DNA from 3 places in the Pseudomonas sp. HLT2-19-2 genome. Region 1 is predicted to be linked to each of the others. Evidence: predicted binding sites of a transcription regulator. Region 1 holds the regulator's gene; each other region holds the start of a gene.
The links. The regulator FliA, encoded in region 1, starts transcription of late flagellar genes. The targets are predictions, from matches to a motif close to CTAAAGTTTNNNNNNNNNNNGCCGNTAA.
Positions count from the first base shown of each region.

Region 2: the regulator FliA is predicted to act here: its motif matches at 1,387-1,414, upstream of ACYZTU_RS16160 (methyl-accepting chemotaxis protein).
Region 3: the regulator FliA is predicted to act here: its motif matches at 1,925-1,952, upstream of ACYZTU_RS16420 (methyl-accepting chemotaxis protein).

Region 1 is NZ_CM142712.1:4,487,873-4,493,422, reverse strand. It holds gene flhA (flagellar biosynthesis protein FlhA) at 1-880, shown strand, start outside; gene flhF (flagellar biosynthesis protein FlhF) at 892-2,220, shown strand; gene fleN (flagellar synthesis regulator FleN) at 2,337-3,167, shown strand; gene fliA (RNA polymerase sigma factor FliA) at 3,164-3,904, shown strand; gene ACYZTU_RS20855 (chemotaxis response regulator CheY) at 4,072-4,443, shown strand; gene ACYZTU_RS20850 (protein phosphatase CheZ) at 4,466-5,254, shown strand; gene ACYZTU_RS20845 (chemotaxis protein CheA) at 5,308-5,550, shown strand, end outside.
Region 2 is NZ_CM142712.1:3,450,427-3,455,976, forward strand. It holds gene ACYZTU_RS16150 (DUF1294 domain-containing protein) at 1-422, opposite strand, end outside; gene ACYZTU_RS16155 (undecaprenyl-diphosphate phosphatase) at 419-1,249, opposite strand; gene ACYZTU_RS16160 (methyl-accepting chemotaxis protein) at 1,541-3,175, shown strand; gene pnuC (nicotinamide riboside transporter PnuC) at 3,298-3,861, shown strand; gene ACYZTU_RS16170 (AAA family ATPase) at 3,858-4,382, shown strand; gene ACYZTU_RS16175 (hypothetical protein) at 4,713-5,150, shown strand; gene ACYZTU_RS16180 (adhesin) at 5,152-5,550, shown strand, end outside.
Region 3 is NZ_CM142712.1:3,505,004-3,510,553, reverse strand. It holds gene ACYZTU_RS16420 (methyl-accepting chemotaxis protein) at 1-1,859, opposite strand, end outside; gene ACYZTU_RS16415 (hypothetical protein) at 2,091-2,267, shown strand; gene ACYZTU_RS16410 (GNAT family N-acetyltransferase) at 2,256-3,209, opposite strand; partial or broken gene ACYZTU_RS16405 (phenylacetate--CoA ligase family protein) at 3,209-4,497, opposite strand; gene ACYZTU_RS16400 (acyl-CoA reductase) at 4,562-5,550, opposite strand, start outside.

The DNA.
Region 1 (5,550 bases):
TGACAACCTCGACCTGGCGCCGAGTGCCTATCGCCTGACTCTGATGGGGGTGATCCTGGCCGAAGCGGAGATTTACCCGGACCGCGAACTGGCGATCAACCCGGGGCAGGTCTACGGGACGCTCAACGGCATTACCGCCAAAGATCCGGCTTTCGGTCTGGAGGCGGTCTGGATCGAAATCAGCCAGCGTGCCCAGGCGCAATCCCTCGGTTACACCGTGGTTGATGCCAGTACTGTAGTGGCAACCCACTTGAACCAGATTTTGTACAAGCACTCGAGCGAGTTGATCGGTCACGAAGAAGTGCAGCAACTCATGCAATTGCTGGCCAAAAGCTCACCAAAACTGGCTGAAGAGCTGGTGCCTGGCGTGGTGTCTCTGTCGCAGCTGCTCAAAGTTTTGCAGGCTTTGCTGGCCGAACAGGTGCCAGTACGGGACATTCGCAGCATTGCCGAGGCCATCGCCAACAATGCCGCCAAGAGTCAAGATACTGCCGCGCTGGTGGCCGCCGTGCGCGTCGGCGTATCCCGCGCTATCGTCCAAAGCATTGTAGGCACTGACTCCGAGCTACCAGTGATCACCCTTGAGCCAAGGTTGGAACAGATATTGCTCAATAGTCTTCAGAAGGCAGGACAAGGCTCGGAAGAGGGCGTTCTGCTGGAGCCAAGCATGGCTGAGAAACTGCAACGCTCGTTGATCGATGCGGCGCAGCGTCAGGAAATGCAAGGTCAGCCGGTGATTCTGCTGGTAGCCGGTCCGGTTCGCGCGATGCTGTCGCGATTCGGCCGATTGGCAGTCCCGGGTTTGCACGTGTTGGCGTATCAGGAAATTCCTGACAACAAGCAAGTGACCATCGTTGCGACAGTAGGGCCCAACGGCTGAGGTAGTGGTTTATGCAAGTTAAGCGTTTTTTCGCCGCCGATATGCGTCAGGCCATGAAACTGGTTCGTGATGAGCTGGGCGCTGAAGCCGCCATCATTGGCAACCGCCGGATCGCCGGTGGTGTCGAGTTGACGGCTGCCCTGGATTACAAGTTGTCGGCGCTGGCCCCGCGCGTTCCGAACATGGAACTCGAAGACGAGCTGCGCAAGACCCAGTCGCGGATCGTTACCGCCCAGGCCGAACTGAGCCTGCGAGGCGAAGGCGAGAGCGACAAGAGCACCAATCGCCAGTTGTTCGCCGGCCTGCCACTGACTGCCGCCGAGCCGCTGATCGAACCGACCTACGCCGAACCCCGTCGGCCTGCACCGGCCGCTGCGCCAGCCTCCGGTGGTGTGGACCCGCGGGCGTTCGACTCGATGCGTTTCGAACTCAACAGCTTGCGCGAACTGATGGAAGTGCAACTCGGCTCCCTGGCCTGGAATCAGCTGCAAGGCAGCCGTCCGGCCCAGGCCAATCTTTGGCGTCGCCTGCAACGCATTGGCCTGTCCGGCCCGTTGTCGCGCGATTTGCTGGCGCTGATTACCGATATTGAAGAACCTCGTCAGGCCTGGCGCATGTTGCTGGCGCACCTGGCGCGGATGATCGCCACACCGGAAGTCGAGCCGCTGGAAGAGGGCGGTGTGATTGCCATGGTCGGCCCTGCCGGCATGGGCAAGACCACCACGCTGGCCAAGCTCGCTGCCCGCTACGTGCTCAAGTACGGCGCGCAGAATATCGCGTTGGTGAGCATGGACAGCTACCGTATTGGTGCTCAGGAGCAGCTCAAGACCCTCGGCCGGATCCTCAATGTGTCGGTGACTCACGTCGACCCGGGTCAGTCGCTGGTGCAGGCGCTGGAGCCCTTGCTGCGCAAACGCGTGGTGCTGATCGATACCGCGGGCCTCCAGGCCAGCGATCCGGCACTGCGCATGCAGCTCGAAAGCCTGGCCGGTCGTGGGATCAAATCGAAAAATTATCTGGTGTTGGCAACCACCAGCCAGAAACAGGTTCTAACGGCCGCTTATCACAGTTACAAACGCTGCGGCCTCGCTGGCTGCATCCTGACTAAACTGGATGAAACGGCAAGTCTGGGCGAGGTGTTGAGCCTGGCCATCAGTCATGAATTGCCGGTGGCCTACCTGACCGATGGCCCGCGGATTCCGGATGATTTGCATCTGCCGCGTCGTCATCAGTTGGTCAGTCGCGCCGTAAGCGTGCAAATGCAAGAAGAACCCAGCGAAGAAGCCATGGCTGACATGTTCGCTGATATTTACCACAGCCCGACCAAGCAGGTCGGCTGAGGTATTAATGAACTGTTTTTGTACCTACATCGATGGTCTGCCATGCATTGTTCATTTTGTGAACGCGCAGCCAGTAATGTGGCCTCCGTCTAAGTAAGACAAGGTAAAGAAAATTCATGGGCAGCATGCATCCCGTACAGGTGATCGCGGTGACCGGCGGCAAAGGTGGCGTCGGGAAAACTAACGTGTCAGTGAACTTGTCCCTGGCTCTAGCTGAACTCGGCCGGCGCGTCATGCTGCTGGACGCCGATCTGGGGCTGGCGAACGTTGACGTCCTGCTGGGACTGACACCCAAACGTACGTTGGCCGACGTGATCGAAGGCCGCTGTGAGCTGCGCGACGTTCTGTTGCAGGGCCCTGGCGGCATCCGCATCGTCCCGGCCGCGTCCGGCACTCAAAGCATGGTCCATCTGAGCCCGGCCCAACACGCCGGCCTGATCCAGGCGTTCAGCGATATCGGCGACAATCTCGACGTATTGGTGATCGACACCGCTGCGGGCATTGGTGACTCGGTAGTCAGTTTCGTTCGTGCAGCGCAAGAAGTCTTGCTGGTGGTCTGCGACGAACCGACCTCGATCACTGATGCCTACGCACTGATCAAACTGCTAAACCGCGATTACGGCATGAACCGCTTCCGCGTCCTGGCCAACATGGCCCAGAGCCCGCAGGAAGGTCGCAACCTGTTCGCCAAGTTGACCAAGGTCACAGATCGCTTCCTCGACGTCGCCTTACAATACGTCGGCGCGGTGCCTTACGACGAAAGCGTGCGTAAGGCTGTGCAGAAACAGCGCGCCGTCTATGAAGCCTTCCCGCGTTCCAAGTGCTCCCTGGCGTTCAAGGCCATTGCACAGAAGGTCGATACCTGGCCGTTGCCTGCCAACCCGCGTGGGCACCTGGAGTTTTTCGTCGAGCGCCTCGTGCAACAAACGGCAGGACCGGTGTTATGACAGCCAGCGGCTACAACCTCTACAAGAAGTCGGCACGTGACGCGCAGTACGAGCTGATCGAGCGTTACGCGCCACTGGTTAAACGCATTGCCTACCACTTGCTGGCGCGTCTGCCGGCCAGTGTCCAGGTCGAAGACCTGATCCAGGCCGGGATGATTGGCCTGCTTGAAGTGTCGACCAAATACGACGCCAGCAAAGGCGCGAGTTTCGAGACGTACGCGGGCATACGAATCCGCGGCGCGATGCTCGATGAAGTACGCAAGGGGGACTGGGCGCCACGTTCGGTCCACCGCAATACCCGGATGGTCAGCGACGCCATTCGCTCGATTGAAGCTAAAACCGGTCGTGACGCTAAAGATCACGAGGTTGCGGCCGAACTCCAATTGAGTCTCGACGATTATTACGGGATTTTGAACGACACCCTGGGCAGCCGGTTATTCAGTTTCGACGATCTGTTGCAGGACGGCGAACACGAAGGGCTGCACGAGGATGGCGCCAGTGCTCATCTGGAGCCGTCGCGCGATCTGGAAGATGAACGCTTCCAGATGGCACTGGCGGACGCGATTGCCAATTTGCCGGAGCGTGAGCGACTGGTGTTGGCGCTGTACTACGACGAAGAGTTGAATCTCAAGGAAATCGGTGAAGTCCTGGGGGTCAGCGAATCGCGGGTCAGCCAGTTACACAGCCAGTGCGCGGCCCGTTTGCGGGGGCGTTTGGGGGAGTGGCGAGCGCGCTGAAGGCAGTGTGGGGGCACTGCGAACGCGGCTGGTGGGGTGTTGAACCGCACGGGTCCCGATCTGTTGTGCTCCAGACAGTCATTGAGTGCTTTGCCGGATTGATTGAAATGGCGCGTCCAGGTGCTGGGCGCGTTTAAGACTGCTTGGAGGTCGAATTGAACAAGAACATGAAAATCCTCATCGTTGATGACTTCTCAACGATGCGGCGGATCATAAAAAACCTGTTGCGTGACCTTGGGTTCACCAACACGGTCGAGGCCGATGATGGCATCACTGCCATTCCTGTTCTCAACAGCGGGAGCATCGACTTTCTGGTAACGGACTGGAACATGCCTGGCATGACCGGTATCGATCTGCTGCGCCATGTGCGTGCCGATGAAAAGCTCAAGCATCTGCCGGTGCTGATGGTGACCGCTGAAGCCAAGCGCGAGCAGATCATCGAGGCAGCCCAGGCCGGTGTTAACGGCTATGTGGTCAAACCCTTTACGGCCCAGGCGTTGAAAGAAAAAATCGAAAAGATTTTCGAACGCATCGGTTGAGAAACTGCGCCACGGGGGAGCTATGGAGCATAACGAATCTTCACAGGGCGATTTCGAGTCGACCCTGAAAAAACACGCTGTTGAACTGGTCGAAAGCCTTGAAAAAGGCAGGTTCGGCGACGCCGTGCAACTGATCCATGAGCTCAACCAGACCCGTGACCGCGGCCTGTACCAGGAAGTGGGCAAGCTCACTCGCGAGCTGCATAGCGCGATCGTCAATTTCCAGATTGACCCGAACATGCCGCAAGCCGAGGAAGTGTCACAAATCACGGACGCCACCGAGCGTCTGGGCTATGTGGTCAAGCTGACCGAGGCCGCGGCCAACCGCACCATGGACCTGGTGGAAAACGCCACGCCGCTGGTCAACGGCCTGAGCAATGAAGCGCAGGCCTTGAGCACCGACTGGGGACGGTTCATGCGGCGCGAAGTCGGGGCTGAAGAGTTCCGCGAACTGGCCCGGCGAGTCGACGGTTTCCTGACACGCAGCAGCGAAGACAATCGCGTTGTGTCGAGCAACCTCAACGACATTCTGCTCGCTCAGGATTACCAGGACCTCACCGGTCAGGTGATTAAGCGTGTGACCCAATTGGTCACCGAAGTTGAAAGCAACCTGCTCAAGCTCGTGCTCATGGCCAGTCAGGTGGACCGCTTTGCGGGCATCGAACATGACCGTGAAGCGATGCTGGCTGAAAAAGATCCACAAAAACATCTCTCTCAGGGTGAAGGTCCGCAGATTCATGCCGATAAAAGAGAAGATGTTGTGTCCGGTCAGGACGATGTGGACGATTTGTTATCCAGCCTAGGATTTTAGAGTTTTAGCATTTTAGGTTTTTTAGGTTTTTAGACCTCGGGAGCACCCCCTTAATGAGCTTCGGCGCCGATGAAGAGATCCTTCAGGATTTCCTGGTTGAGGCCGGCGAGATTCTAGAGCAACTGTCCGAACAGCTGGTCGAGCTTGAAAGCCGACCTGATGATGCGGACTTGCTCAATGCAATTTTTCGCGGTTTTCACACTGTAAAAGGAGGCGCCGGCTTCCTCCAGCTCAACGAGCTGGTGGAGTGCTGTCACATCGCCGAGAACGTGTTCGACATCCTGCGCAAGGGTGAA
Region 2 (5,550 bases), 1.0 Mb from region 1:
AGCGCCAGCAGATTGGCCCCCAGGAACAATTGATCGATCCAGAACACTTGATGCAGCAGCACGATCACCCAGAAGATCAGCTGAAACGACACTTTGCGCGTCTTGTGCCGAAACAGCTGCTGTGCCAGCAAGGCGCCCGGCCAGCCGCCGGCGAGTTCCACCGCATGCAGCACGTTCTCCGGCGTGCGCCAATGGTCGGCCCGGGCCTTGCGCTTGTCGCTCCAGTACAGAAAGAACGCCAGCATGCTGACAATCCCGTACGCCGCCAGGGGAATTACCGAAACCCCGCGCAGCCACAACGACATCGCGCCGAACAGCGGCAGCGCGCACAGCACCGCGAACACCAGCAGTTTCAGCCGTGGTTGCTGGATCTCTCCTCCAGGCTTGCGTCCGGGCTTGTTGCGCGAGCTGCCATCATTCATGGCTTGACCGCGGTCCAGTCGATCCAGCCGAACTGCCAGGTGGCCAGGATGACCAGGCCGAACGCGATGCGATACCAGGCAAACGCCGCATAGCTGTGGCTGCCGATGAACACGAGCAAGGCTCTGACGGCAATCATCGCGAAGATGAACGCCGTCACGAAACCGATCGCGAACACCGGAAAATCAGCCGGAACGAACAGGTCGCGATACTTGTAGCCTGAGTACACCGCCGCGCCGACCATCGTCGGCATCGCCAGGAAGAAAGAAAACTCGGTGGCGGTCTTGCGCGACAAGCCGAACAGCAAACCGCCAATGATCGTCGAGCCGGAGCGCGAGGTCCCAGGAATCATTGCCAGGCACTGGGCAAAACCAACTTTCAGCGCGTCTTTCCAGGTGATTTCGTCGACGGTGTGGGCATGCACTTCATGCTGACGCTTCTCAGCCCACAGCATGACGATACCGCCCACGACCAACGCCGTGGCCACGGTGATCGGGTTGAACAGATACTCGTGGATCAGATCAGCGAAAATCACCCCCAATACCACGGCTGGCAGGAAGGCGATCAGCAGGTTCGCGGTAAAGCGTCGAGCGCTCGGCTGCGTCGGCAAACCGATAACCACATCGAATATCTTGCGGCGAAACTCCCACACCACCGCCAGAATCGCCCCCAACTGAATAATGATGTTGAAGGCCATGGCCCGCTCGCCACCGAAGTTGAGCAAGTCCGCCACAATAATTTGGTGACCGGTACTGGAAATGGGCAAAAACTCCGTCAGCCCTTCTACAACGCCTAAAATCAATGCCTGCAAGGCCGTCCAAAGATCCATCAATCCCCCAAAGGCGATGCGTAAAAGCATGCCCCGTTAATATGTGTCAGAGCGTTAACTGCGATCAGCGTAGCTGACGTCCCGCGCGCACAGGATTCAGACGAAACCATAAAAATTCCGTGAAAAATCAACTTGAATTCAGGTTTTTCCGTGCGGGGCCGAAATCCTATCAGACAAGTCCGATTAGCGCTGCCGCGTTATTGGACTTGGGTCGGATATGACCGATAGGCAAAGTGTGGTTGGATGCTGGCGATCATTCATTACAAGAAAAAAAACCGGAGTGGCAGCGTTATGAACAGCTTGCGCAGTTTGTCGATCAGCCGACGTTTGTGGCTCATCTTGATCGTGGCCGTGATGATGCTAATGACGTTGGGCGTTTTGATGCTCAAGCAGATTCACGATGACCTGTACCACGCCAAAGCTCAGAAAACCCAGCATGTGGTGCAAACCGCCAGCGGTATTCTGACCTATTACCACGACCTCGAAACCGCCGGCACCCTCACCCGCGATGCTGCGCAGAAGCAGGCACTGACAGCTGTTCGCGGTCTGCGCTATGACCAGAATGACTACTTCTGGATCAATGACCTGACGCCGGTGATGATCATGCACCCGGCCAATCCGAAACTCGATGGCCAGAACCTCGCGGCAATCCGCGACCCGGATGGCTTTGCCCTGTTTAACGAAATGGTCGCCGTCGCCAAGAGCAAGGGTGCCGGCACCATCGACTATCGCTGGCCTAAACCGGGGGCCAGTGCGCCGGTAGAAAAAACGTCCTACGTCAAACTGTTCGAACCCTGGGGCTGGGTGATCGGTTCGGGCGTGTACATCGATGACATGCAGGCCGAGTTCTATAGCCAGGTTTGGAAGGCCTCGTTCGTGGGGCTGGTGATTGCCCTGATCATGGCGCTGTTGGTGATCCTGATTGCCCGCAGCATCGTGCGTCCACTGCAGGAAACCGTGAACGCCATGGCCAACATCGCCAGCGGCGAGAGCGACCTGACCCGCAGCCTCGACACCCATGGCCAGGATGAAGTCACGCAACTGGCACGACACTTCAACGCCTTCACCGCCAAGCTGCGACTGGTGATCAAAGAACTGCAAGTGTCCGCCAGTGCCCTGGGCCAGTCGTCCAGTGAACTGGGCAACGACGCCGCCCAGGCCCAGCAACGTAGCCAGCAGCAGTCGCAACAAATGGAACTGGTGGCCACTGCCATCAATGAAGTGACGTATGGCGTTCACGATGTTGCGAAAAACGCCGAGCACGCCGCCAGCGAAATGCGCGATGCCGAGTCTCAGGCGCAGCAGGGCCAGATCAATATCGATGGCAGCCTGCAACAAATTGACAAATTGTCGTCCACCATCGATCAGGCGGTGGAAGTGATTCGCACCCTGGCCGCCGAAAGCACGCAGATTGGCAGCGTCCTCGAAGTGATCCGTTCCATCGCCGAGCAAACCAACCTGCTGGCCCTCAACGCGGCCATCGAAGCCGCCCGGGCCGGCGAGCAAGGCCGCGGTTTTGCGGTGGTGGCCGATGAAGTGCGACTGCTGGCCCAGCGTACCCAGAAGTCCACGGCCGAGATCCAGTCGATGATCGAGCGCCTGCAAAGTCATTCCGAAGCGGCGGTCAAAGTGATCGGCGACAGCAGCCGTGCATCGCAGTTGACCATCGAGCAGGCCGGTCTGGCCGGTGCAAGCCTGAATGCCATTGGCCAGGCGCTGCGCAACCTCAACGGGTTGAACGCCTCCATCGCCAGCGCGACCTTGCAACAGGCGCATGTGGTCGAGGACATCAACCAGAACGTCACCCAGGCAGCCGGGTTATCCCACAGCACGGCGCTGGCGGCCGAACAGTCGAGCGTGGCCAGCGTTCACCTGAAGGAATTGAGTGAGCAGTTGAACGGTCTGCTCAAGCAGTTCCGGGTGTAACCGCCTTTGTAGCAGTTGCCTAGCTCGGCAGCTGCTACAAAGGACAGCGCACGCCGGTTCTACTCGGTAGCGTCTGCCGTTACAATCCGCCCCTCCTCTTAAACTTCCCCCAAGGAACCGCCATGTCCGGGCTTGAACTGTTTGCCGCCACCCTCGGTGTCATTGCCGTTTGGTTGACCGTCAAACAGAACCCCTGGTGCTGGCCGATCGGCCTGGTCATGGTGCTGCTTTATAGCTGGATCTTTTTTGAGGTGAAGCTGTACTCGGACATGCTGCTGCAGGTGATTTACGCCGCGTTGCAGCTCTATGGCTGGTGGCAGTGGACGCGTGCGGGGGATGCGCACCAGGGTCGGCAAGTCAGCCTGCTCGACGGTAAATCGGTCGCTTTCGGCCTGGTCATTGGAGCGGTCGGCAGTTTGTTGTTGGGTGCTGCTATGGCGAACTGGACCGACGCCGCGCAGCCTTGGCTCGATGCTGCGCTGACGGGCTTCAGCCTGGTGGCGCAAGTGTGGATGGCGCAAAAACGCGTGCAGTGCTGGCCGCTGTGGATCGCCCTGGATGTGATCTTCGTCGGGCTGTTTATCTACAAAGAGATGTATCTGACCGCCGGGCTCTACGCATTGTTCACCCTGATTGCCGTGCAAGGCTGGCGGGAATGGCGGGCCGATCCGGCACTGCGCACATGAAAGTGTTGGTGCTGACAGGGCCAGAATCCAGCGGCAAAAGCTGGCTTTCGAGTGAGATTCACGCCAATTTTGGCGGCATATTGGTCGGTGAGTACGTTCGGCATTTCATCGAAAATGAAGCCCGCGTAACCTGCTACGAAGACATTTCACCCATAGCACATGGCCAGCTGGCTTGGGAAGATGAAGCACGCGCCCAACAACCGTCACTGTTGATTCTCGATACGCACCTCTTAAGCAATATCCTTTGGAGTCGCACTTTGTTTGGCGCTAGCCCGACGTGGATCGAGCAAGCATTGCTGGCACGGCACTATGACCTGCATTTGCTGCTGAGCCCTGAAACCGTGGCCTGGCATGACGACGGGCAGCGTTGCCAACCGCAACTGGCAGAACGCCAGGCGTTTTTCCAGGCCAGCCGTCAATGGCTTGACCTGCACCGCCAGCCTTTCCAGGTACTGCAAGGTGATTGGGAACAGCGCAAGGACGCGGCATTCGAGGCTGTGACGCGCTTGCTCAAGGCCTGACAGGGTACCCCTCCCTGCCGAAAATGTCCGTTCCTGAAACACCCGTCCCTGCGCAAACCCTCGAGTTAAAGCGGCTCGAGCACGGCGTCAAGAAAATGTTAAGCCACTGATACAACCCGCCTTCAGCGCCCTTAGCGAGCAATGACGCCAGCATGGACGGCGATTTTGTTTGGTTCTGTCTCAGTGGCGTTACAAATTTTTTTTAATCACCTCAACATTTAAAGCCAATCAACTGTTTTTAAAAGAAAAACAAAAACCGGCACACCTTCTGCTCTCTTCCTTGCAACGCTGATAAGGGCCAGCGTTCCATTTACAGAAGGAATTGCCGCTGTGGGGAAATTTGATAAAAAAATCTATAGCCTCCTGCTGATCGGATGCGCACTGGGCTCAAGTGTTTGCCTGCCTGTACAGGCTGATAACGGCATCATTGTTATCAAACGTGATGTCCAAACGCGCAACGCAGTGCAACCGCCGGTGGCTCCCGACCCTAACCCCACGACCGCCAATGCCAACCCGTCCAAACACATCCTCAGCCAAACGAACGAGTTGAGCGACGGTGACTTTGCCAACGTCGCCAGTGGTGCAGGCATCTCCCGCCTGGTCGCTCAAGGTTCCAACAACCTGGGCGGCAATATCACCAACCAGACCCAGCTTTCCAATCTCCCCGCTGGACGTTCGGGAAATTCGGGTAACGGTATTGCCAGCATGGTCAATTCAAACATCCAGCAAGGCCTGGGTGCTCTGAAAGTCGTAACGGGAGACCGTTAAGATGAATCGTACGCTGCTGATTATCGCCATGTTTTGCAGTGCATCGACCTTTGCCCAACCTCCCGTCATCAATAACGCCGACATCGACGGTTCGGGCATGCAGTACCAGGGCAACCTCGCGGTCAACCAGGCTGCGGGCGATCAGCAGCAACAGGCCAACGCCCGGGCCATCGCCGTTGGCCATGGAGCCAGCGCGACCACACAGATTCGCCAACGGCTGCGTACGCAAGTCGACCCCAGAATCGATGCCCATTCCAGCATTCAAGGCGACTCCTTCAGCCACGGCAACGGCGTACTGGGCGTCAACCAGAGCGCGGGCGCCAGCAACCAGCAAGCCAATGCACTGCGTATCAGCGTCAGTGCTCAGCCGCAAAGTATTGACGACAGCGTCCTCAGGCAA
Region 3 (5,550 bases), 980 kb from region 1:
CGGTTGATCTCTTCGGTCACTGCACTTTGCTGCTCGGCGGCGGTGGCGATCTGGGTGCTGAGGCTGTTGATATGGCTAACGGAACCGGCCATTTCATCCAGACCGGTGTTGACCCGTGCCGTGGCATCGGCGGCCGATTGGCAACTGGCCTGGGTGTTTTCCATGGCGCTTACCGACGAACTCACGCCCTGAGTCAGGCGGGTCAGCATTTCGTTGATTTCCGAGGTGCTGGCCTGAGTGCGGGCGGCAAGGGCACGCACTTCATCCGCCACCACCGCAAAACCGCGGCCTTGTTCGCCGGCACGGGCTGCTTCGATGGCAGCGTTGAGTGCCAACAAGTTGGTTTGCCCGGCAATGGCGCCGATCACTCCGAGAATCTCAGTGATGCGTTGCGCGTCCTGCTGCATGCTTTCGACCTTATGAGTGGCGCTGGCCACTTCGTCGATCAGCGCAATCACGCTGCTGGACGCTTCGCCCACCACGACCCGCGAACGGTCGGCGTTTTCGTTGGCGCGCTGGGTGAACGCAGCGGTTTCGGCGGCGTTCTGCGCGACGCTCTCGGCGGTGGAACTCATCTCGGTGATGGCGGTGACGGTCTGATCGGTTTCCGAAGCGTGACGCACCAGAATCTGGCTGGTGTGGGCGGACGTGCGTTGCAGGTTATCCAGGCTGGATGCCATGGCGCCAGTGGCCTGGGTGACTTCGCCGATCATGTTCTGCAAGTAGGCGATGAAGGCGTTGACCGAGTGGCCGATGGCGCCCAGTTCGTCTTCGGCGCGAATGGTGATGCGTTTGGTCAGGTCGGCGCCACCGGCAGACAGTGCGTCGATGTTGGCCTTTAGGGCTTTCATCCGCTGGATCAGTTGGCGAATCGCGTAGATCTGCAACAACACCAGCAGGATCACCATCGGGATTTGCAGCAGGCTCAGCGTGCTGAGCACGTCGTCGCGCTGGGCGGTGATCAGCTTGGTCGGCAAAGCCGTGGCAAGGAACCAGGGTGTGCCTTCAATCGGACGCATGAAGAAAGTATTGGGTTCGCCGTTGTCGTCGAATTCGACACGCTGCGACTGGTCACGGTTTTGCAGGCCGGCCTTCACCTGAGTGGCGAACGGCGAGTTGCCGGCCAGTTCACTGATGTTCTTCAGTACAATCGGCCCGCTGATGCGCGAGCTGTTGCTGATGATCTTGCCGTCGGCCTCGACGATCAGCATTTCGGCGCCGAGGTCTTTTTCCTTGCGCGCGATCAGGTCATTGAAGAAGCCCAGGGTCACATCGATGGTCGAGACACCGTAGGCCGCGCCATTCTTCTGGATTGCCATGGCGCAGTTGGTGCGCGGCTCGGCGCTGGCGTCATCTTTATAAGCAGCTGCCCAGGCGCATTGGCCGCGAGGGGTCTGCATGCCACCCTTGTACCAGGTCTGGTCGTAATAGTTGGGCGCGGCGTCGCTGTTCCAGAACGTGTTAACGGCCAATTTCCCCGAGGCATCGCGGTGCCAGAAGGTGCTGAACTTGTTGCGTCCGGCTTCACGCTGACCGGGCAGTGGCCAGATGCCGCCGCCGAAGACTTTCAATTCACCGTATTGGTCCACTAACCCCGGCAGAACGCTGTCGATGGCCGCACTGTCGAGCAGGGGAATGGTCTGGGTGATGCTGCGCTGTTGCGCCTGAACCTTGTTTAATTCGCCCTGGATTTGCTCGGCGACTTCGGCGATGCGGTTGAGGGCCACTAGTTCTTCGGTGTGGCGCAGCTTGGGTGCGACCAACTGGCTGATGCCGACCACTGTCAGCACGGACAACAGCAGAATGAACAGGACCAGAAATAGCGTGTAACGAGCCTGGATGGTACGGAATGCGGGCATGGGACCGGTCCTTGTGCAGCGTTCTTGTTGTGATTATTGGTATGGAAATTAGGCGCTTTCAAGGGCTATCGGCTGGGGAAAGCCGAGCATTAGGTACGATAGTGCAAGAAAGGCGTGAGGTGACGGGTGGCGCGCGTGAAAGGTGTCGTAGTGGATACTAACTAACGCAGCCAGCGTGTACTTAGTACTTGTTCAGTTACCTATGCCCATTTCTAATTAATGTCTAGACCAATGAAACAGGGCACTTTCCAGATGTTGGCATTGGTGGGAAGCAATCCCACCGTGCTGAACACGAAGATAATGGATGAGCAGAAACTGCACAGGAACATCAAAGGCTTCGATCCGGAAAATGTCACCCCCAAGCAAGAACCGGGTAATGACTTTCTTCGAAAAAACTCAAGCGGCTGAGCAAGCGCTGTCCTTTGCAGCCTTGCTGCTGAGGGTGTTGCCGTTTTGCTGTAAGTCGTCATGCAACCGTTGCATGTGCGGGCAATGCAGTTCGAGTTGCCGAGGCTCGGCCCCTCGATGAAACAGCGCGAACCACCCTTGACTGTATAGCGTGGGCATCAGCCCGGTGAAGGTGAAACCGAGGGCCGACAAACTGCTTAAATCCTCGGCAAAGTGCCAGGACAGTTCGAGTTTGGCCGAGATCAGCCAGTGCCTGGGCAGGTGCCGGATTTGATCCAGAAGATGTTTGTTCAAGCGCTGAATGAGCATTTCGAACCGTTCATGGTGTTGTTCGATTTGCACGGGCAGAGGGAGGCAAGGCGCCATGCCCTGGTAAGTACCAAACACTGAACAAAGATGCTGCATGAACGCTCGGCAACTCTCGGGCCATGGGATATCGGGAAGTGGGCGTGAGTGTCCTTCATTGATGTGACAACCCAGCACCATGGTTTCCCGCAACGGTTCAGTGAGTGGCGACGCGATGTAGTCGGGAAGCAAACCAGTGCTATGAAAGCCGATTTTTTCTGCGATGCGTTGCGTGTACGGATGGTGAGTCACTTGCTTGGTCGAGAGGCTTTTAAGTTTCAAGGATTCTGAAAGCTCGATGAGTTGCGAGCCAAGAAGCGTCGCGACGTTTTGCCCCTGAGCGGCGGGATGCACCGCCATGAGCGCCAGTTCAGCGGTTAATGAAAGCGCATCGAGGCACAACGCGGCGTGTCCCAGGACGTACTTGTCGTCCACCGCAACGACGGATTGCCAGCGGCCCTCGGCATTGTGCTGACTGATCAGGGCTGGCAAGTAAATATCTGGCTTGGCGTAATGATCGCCGTAGATCTCGCGAAATAACTGGCTCACGGCCTGTGCGTCGGATGGCTGGTAGCGTCGAAAAATCAGCTGGCTCATTAATCGGGCTCCGGCGAGGGGGCGTCATACACGCGTAAGTCCAGGATCCGCGGTTGTTTGCCGGAGCGGGGATGCAGGCTCAGGTCTGTGACTGCGCAGGGCAGGACTCGCAACTCGAGCAGCCCATCGCGACTCAGGTCGTCGATGTCGGGGTATTGGGTGACCAGCGCTTCCTGTAATGCCCGCAGCGTTGGCTCGACACTCTGTTGCTGGGGCCCGGGTACCCATTTCAAACTCAGAATGTCCTTGTAACCGGTATTTTCGATGAGCAACTGCCATTGGTTACTGTTGGCAATCCGCTCGACGATCTCGCTTATTTCGGCGGGAAACAGCGACATCACTCCGACTCGTATCCGCTGGCTGTACGCACTTCCCCCTTTAGCGCAAATTTACGCCTCGAGGTCGCGCCGGGTTCACGCCAGCAGGCAAGGTCACCCACCGGGTAACGCAGCAAGGGCATGAGCCGACGAGCCAGATTGGTCACAACTAACAGCCCGGTGCGATCGCATTCTTCGATGACCTCACCGGTGAGTTCATCGACGATTTCCAATAGGGTATGGCGTTCGAACACCCGATGTTCGCCCAATGCACAGTCGCGGTCGGAAGCCCCGATGAGACCGGCGTCCACGCTGGCATAGCCAATCGAAGCGATGCGGGCGTTGGGGAACACTTCGGCGAAGATTGCCAGTTGCGCAGCAAACAGGCTTTCTCCTGCATAAAGCAGCGTTTCGACCTCGCACAGCACTTGTCGATGCTGTGCAAGGTACGCAGCGAATCGCAGTAACTGTGCCGGGATCCCGGCCAGAACATTAATTCGATGTCGGGCAATGGCCTCAGCCAATCCATCCAATTCGACTTGGCCGGTGAACGGAAATTCACAGATGGATTTCCCGACATGCGCCAATGAGTGATGCGTGAACAGAAAACTGGCGTAAAGGTCTCCGGAAAAAAACAGATTCGCCACCCGGTCGCCGTGGTTCAGTTGAGTCGCGAGGCTTTGTCCAAACGTACTGACCATGGCGTGCCATTCGTCTCGGGAGTAAACCGAGAGTTTGCCCTGGCCGGTCGAGCCTCCAGTTTTAAACACCAGAGCATCATCAACAGTGCCGGTCAGGACCGGCCAGTGATGCAGGTCATTGCTGTCGGCCCAATAGTCGGTCAAGTCGATCAGTGGCAAATCTTTTAAATCAATACTGTTCAGCGGTAAGTGTTTCAGATGTGTGCGATAGAAGTTGGAGTGTTGCCGTACATAAGGCACAAGTTGCTCAAGCGAGTAGGGTGATTTCACTGGGTTCTCGTTTGCTATCAGGCGTCTGGTTAAACAACAAGGTCACGTAATAAACAGTCTTTTTTTATTTTCTTTGATCGATGACCAGGGGTGTCTTGCCACTGTGTTTGTTTCGGCTGAACTCATGTTCGGCACACACTTCAATGTCCACTATTAACAACGCGGCGCTCACGGCGTTCGCCACGGCTGTGTGTGTCATTAGTTGGTCGTGAACTCGGTCGGCATCAGCATCCACTCGGATCCGCATGCGTTCGACGCCGCTGGCGGTGTGGTCCAGAAAAACTTGAATGGGTAAACCCACAGTTTGTTGCAGAGCGGAAGGCGAAATGAATTCCGTGCCAATTCGCACCAGCTTGCCGTGCCGCTGCAGCAGCTCGAACCGTGGTGAGTCCAGTCCACAGGGGCAAGCGCCGGGTACCCAGCGACCGGTATCTCCTACCTCATATCGACGTACGGTTTGATCTTGCCGGGCGAGGGAGGTAAAGAGCAGACGACCCCTCTCGTTGCTCTGAACCGGTACGTCCTGTTCGAGCTGCACGATTTCCAAGTGCTGGATGTCGCTCATCAAGTGAAACACGCCATCCGCTGTTGCCGCGCAGGCATGCCCCAGGGGACCTGCGTCAACGGAGCCATAGAGTGCAGAGCGAATTGTCGAGACTCCACAGCTTTCCATCAGCCGCCGGCTGGCCTCTCCCGGATGCTCTCCGCCGAGGAACACTTTGCCAATGCCAGCGTACGCGCGAAGTCGAGCCTGCTCGGTGAAAAACAGACGGTGCAAGGTACTCGGCATGCCGATCAGCACGGTGATGCCCCGGTCTACGATCAATTGGGCGATTTCGCTGAAGTCATCCTCCTGGGGCGCTCCCATGGGGAAATGCGTAACGCTCATCTGTTCAAGGATTGTGGAACAACTGAAGAACCCGCCATACAGGTTGCCGCCGTAGAACAGGTTCATGACCCGGTCTTTTGACGGATCTAGCCCCGCAGCGAACATGCCATCAGCCGCGGCGCGCATCTCTCGTTGATAAACGCGATAGCTTAAACCGGCCAGGG